DNA from 2 places in the Salinivibrio sp. IB872 genome. Region 1 is predicted to be linked to the other one. Evidence: predicted binding sites of a transcription regulator. Region 1 holds the regulator's gene; the other holds the start of a gene.
What was found. The regulator MetJ, encoded in region 1, represses methionine synthesis genes. The targets are predictions, from matches to a motif close to TTAGACNTNTANANGTCTAA.
Positions count from the first base shown of each region.

Region 2: metK (methionine adenosyltransferase) is a predicted target of MetJ. The motif match lies at 1,429-1,448, and genes of this name have one in related genera.

Region 1 is NZ_MUFO01000002.1:162,582-164,995, reverse strand. It holds gene metB (cystathionine gamma-synthase) at 1-862, opposite strand, end outside; gene metJ (met regulon transcriptional regulator MetJ) at 1,035-1,352, shown strand; gene BZJ18_RS01750 (malic enzyme-like NAD(P)-binding protein) at 1,467-2,414, opposite strand, start outside.
Region 2 is NZ_MUFO01000035.1:14,656-17,069, forward strand. It holds gene BZJ18_RS13155 (ligand-gated channel protein) at 1-234, opposite strand, end outside; gene BZJ18_RS13160 (LysR family transcriptional regulator) at 406-1,344, shown strand; gene metK (methionine adenosyltransferase) at 1,520-2,414, shown strand, end outside.

The DNA of each region.
Region 1 (2,414 bases):
TTTCGTGACCCGGATGGGTCGTGAGTCCCGGATAATAGAGTTGGCGCACAGCAGGAACCGTTTGCAAATAGGCGAGTACCGCTTGCGTGTTTTGCTGGTGTTGTTTAACCCGTGCGCCTAAGGTACGCAACCCTCGCAATGTCATATAACTGTCAAACGCGTTGCCCGTGGCTCCTATACAGTTGCCCCACCACGCTAAGGTTTCGGCAAGTTCACTGGTTGCTGCAATAACCGCGCCACCGACAATATCAGAATGCCCATTAATAAATTTGGTGGTCGAATGCACCACCATGTCGGCCCCTAGCGCAAGTGGTTGCTGTAAGGCGGGAGATAAAAAAGTGTTGTCGACCACCACCCAAGCACCGACTTGATGCGCTTGTTGGCAAATATCGGCAATATCGACCACGCGCAGCAGGGGGTTAGATGGGGTTTCCACCAGCACCAACGTCGGTGATTCTGCCAAGGCGCTCGCCAAGGCGTCTGGATCGGATTGGTCGACAAATTTAACCTGCCAAATTCCCTGCTTGGCTCGGGACTCAAGCAAGCGATACGTGCCACCATAACAGTCATGCGGGGCCACAATTTTGTCACCCGCATTCAATAGCGATAACACCAAATTAATCGCGGCCATCCCGCAGTTGGTTACCACGGCTCCCGCGCCGCCTTCTAAGTCAGTCAATGCTTGCTCTAGCTGGGCGCGGGTCGGATTCCCTCCGCGTGCATAGTCATAGGTGGGCACATCCCCCAACGCGGGAAAGCGATAATTGGTCGAGAGATATAAAGGGGGAACCACCGCATGATGTTGCATGTCGGTGCCAATGCCAGTTCTTACAGCGATGGTGTCAGTTTTTTTTCGGGTCATGGTTCATCCTTGCGATGTGGTGCGCGAGCCAGCGTTGTTATCCTCACCTTACCCTGCACTTTTTGAGACGTCAACACTTCTAGACGTCTATACAGCTTTGCATGTGGCGGTTAATATAGCTAGAATCTCCGCAGCATCATTCTGGGTATTCAATAATCAAGATAGGTGAGACATGGCGCAGTGGAACGGCGATTACATTAATCCGTATGCCGAGCATGGTAAGAAAAAGGAGCAGGTGAAAAAAATCACCGTTTCTATCCCACTTAAAGTTTTAAAAATTCTCACTGACGAGCGGACACGCCGTCAGGTTAATAACCTGCGTCACGCGACCAACAGTGAGCTGCTGTGTGAAGCATTTTTGCATGCTTATACCGGCCAGCCATTGCCAACCGATGACGATATTCGCAAAGACAAGCCTGACAGCATTCCCGCTGAAGCGCGTCAGATCATGAAAGAACTAGGTATCGAGTTCGACGATAGCGAATACTAAAAAAACCCGCCGATTGGCGGGTTTTTTGTCATCATCGGTGCTCGGCACAACCTTTTCAGGTTTTATGAGAGCACGTTTTTCCTAACGCTCACGCATTATGCCTTGTCGAGCATGTTACGCCTTGTCGAGCATATAGTTGTCTGGCATCTCGATACGGGCGACGCCAGTTTCAACCGCTGCAAGTGCCACCGCGCGAGCCACGCGTGGCAATAAGCGTGCATCCATTGGCTTAGGAATAATGTAGCCTGGGCCAAAATGCAGCGCATCAACACCTGCCGCGTCCAATACCGATTGTGGGACAGGCTCTTTCGCCAAACCACGGATCGCCTCAACGGCCGCCAGTTTCATTGCATCATTAATTTCACTGGCACGCACATCCAACGCTCCACGGAAAATAAACGGGAAGCAGAGTACGTTGTTGACTTGGTTTGGATAATCCGAGCGCCCTGTTCCCATGATCAAATCATCACGGACTTGATGCGCGACCTCTGGATTAATTTCAGGGTCTGGGTTCGAGCAGGCAAAAACAACCGGCTTATCGGCCATCAGTTTTAGTGCCTCTGGCGAGAGCAAGTCTGGCCCTGACACACCCACAAACAAATCAGCACCCTCAATCACATCTTCGAGGGTACGTTTGTCGGTATTGTTGGCAAACAATTGCTTGTACTTATTGATGTCGTCACGACGGGTGTGGATCACGCCTTTGCGATCCAGCATGTAGATTTTTTCGCGTTGCGCGCCACATTTGATCAATAGCTCCATGCAGGCAACAGCCGCTGCACCAGCACCAAGGCACACAATGGTGGCTTCACGAATATCTTTGCCTTGCAGCTCAAGAGCATTCAGCATACCCGCCGCGGTAACAATCGCGGTACCGTGCTGATCATCGTGAAAAACAGGCACTTCACAACGTTCAATCAGCTGTTTTTCAATTTCAAAGCAATCCGGCGCTTTGATGTCTTCAAGGTTAATGCCCCCAAAGGTATCCGCGATGTTCGCAACGGTATCCACGAATTCATCGATAGTACGGTGTTTGACTTCAATGTCGATCGAGTCCAAGCC
Region 2 (2,414 bases), on a different contig from region 1:
CACCACGCCCGGTACCCGTTTTAATGCGTCGGTCACATCACGATAGTAGCGCCCTTCTAACTGATCTCGGCTAATCACACTAATACTGGCAGGTGCTTTGGCAGTCACCTGCTCAAACCCAGAGGCGGTGATCACCATGGTTTCCGTGTTGGCTGCCTCAGCGGCAGAAAGTGAGGCTACAGGCATTCCCGCTAATACCATCCCAACCATAACGGGACGAAGACGACTAGACATATCTTACTCCATTATTTGATAATAATTATCATTTGATTAGTGAGAATTATTCATATTAGAGTAAGGAAACCCAGCCCTAAAACTGGAACAACTTGTTCCAGTTTTAGAACGTGAAACAAGTAAGCGTTTATTTCATCTTACTGATAAAAAAGAAAAATAGGATAAAGAAGCATGCAGGACCTTGCCGCTATCCGTGCGTTCGATGCCCTTTGCCGCCATCAAAGCTTGACCGCAGCGGCTGACGCACTCCACCAGCCCAAATCGACCATTAGTCGGCGGCTGGCACAATTAGAAAGTGACCTTGGCCAAGCGTTAACCCAACGGCAGGGAAATCGGTTGGTGCTCACTAAAGCCGGCGAAACCTTTTCGCGCTATTGCTCGCAAATTTTGGCCCTGGCAGAGGAAAGCCAAGAAGCCATTCACGGTCTGAATAATGAGCTAAAAGGGCCAATTGAAGTCATTTGCCATCCGGCGCTCATGCGTGGCTGGGCTGGCCCTTTACTGAATCATTTTTTAACCGAGCATCCCAAAGTGTCCATCACCTTAACCAGTGAGCTGAGTGCACAGCGTATCCAAGCGGCTGATATTGTTATCTGGGCCGACGATGTGATGCTCCCTAGCAATTGTCGCACCCAAACACTGGGTCACTGGCACTACGGCATTTACGCCTCGCCCGCGTATGTTCAGGTATATGGTCCGTTTTCACACCCCTCCGCGTTGGATGATCACGCTTGGCTGGATGTGTTTGCGTTGCGCCGACGTGGACTCACACTGTTTCATTCCCATCAGGCTCCCTATCATTTGAGCGCGCTTCCCAGCCGGTTTAACTGCGATATGGTTGCGATTCAAATCGATGCGATTGCCAACGGACAAGGTGTCGGCCTGCTACCCACATGGAATGCTGAAGGGTATCAGGCGCATCATCCAGACAAGATTATCCGCTGTTTGCCACACTGGCAGTCGGCCGCGGTACCGATTCGATTATATAGCGCCTCGGGGCGACTGCCTTTGCGCATAGAAACACTAGTGGAGCGATTTATCACTCGCGCTCCCAAAGCGTGGACAGATGCTCAGATGGCCGATGATGTTATGCCTGTAGCCGTCGAATAACGCCTTACCGCGCAATCGTTTGCTATACCTAGATAGATAGCGCTATGCATCAACTTGCTTGCGTTTGTCACAATTACGAATAGAATAGACGTCTAGAAGTTAAAACATCTGAGATGATCGGCGATCGATTTCGCCTCGTATCGTCGGTATTCTTGATAAACAATGAGAGTGTCACATGGCTAAGCACCTGTTTACTTCAGAGTCTGTCTCTGAAGGCCATCCAGATAAAATCGCAGACCAAATTTCAGACGCCGTTTTGGATGCAATTCTTGAGCAAGATCCAAAAGCGCGCGTTGCCTGCGAAACCTATGTAAAAACCGGCATGGTAATGGTCGGCGGCGAGATCACCACCTCAGCGTGGGTCGATATTGAAGAGCTGACACGCCAAACGGTTCGCGACATTGGCTATGTACACTCAGACATGGGCTTTGATGCCAACTCGTGCGCGGTGCTCAACACCATTGGTAAGCAGTCGCCAGATATTAACCAAGGTGTTGACCGTGCCGATCCCAAAGATCAAGGCGCAGGCGACCAAGGCATTATGTTTGGTTACGCAACCAACGAAACCAATGTCCTTATGCCTGCCCCGATCACTTACTCGCACCGTTTGGTCGAGCGCCAAGCACAAGCGCGTAAAGATGGCACCCTAGATTGGTTGCGTCCAGACGCCAAAAGTCAGGTCACTTTTGCGTACGACAACGGCAAGATTGTCGGCATCGATGCGGTTGTGCTTTCTACTCAGCATTGCGACAGCGTCTCTACCGAGACCCTGCGTGAAGCGGTGATGGAAGAGATTATCAAGCCTGTTCTTCCTGCCGAATGGCTGACCAAAGAAACCAAATACTTCATCAACCCAACAGGTCGTTTCGTAATTGGTGGCCCAATGGGCGACTGTGGTCTTACTGGCCGTAAAATTATCGTCGATACCTACGGCGGTGCCGCCCGTCACGGTGGTGGTGCATTCTCCGGTAAAGATCCATCGAAAGTTGACCGCTCAGCCGCCTATGCGGCACGCTATGTGGCGAAAAACATTGTCGCTGCCGGTCTGGCGGACCGCTGTGAAATCCAAT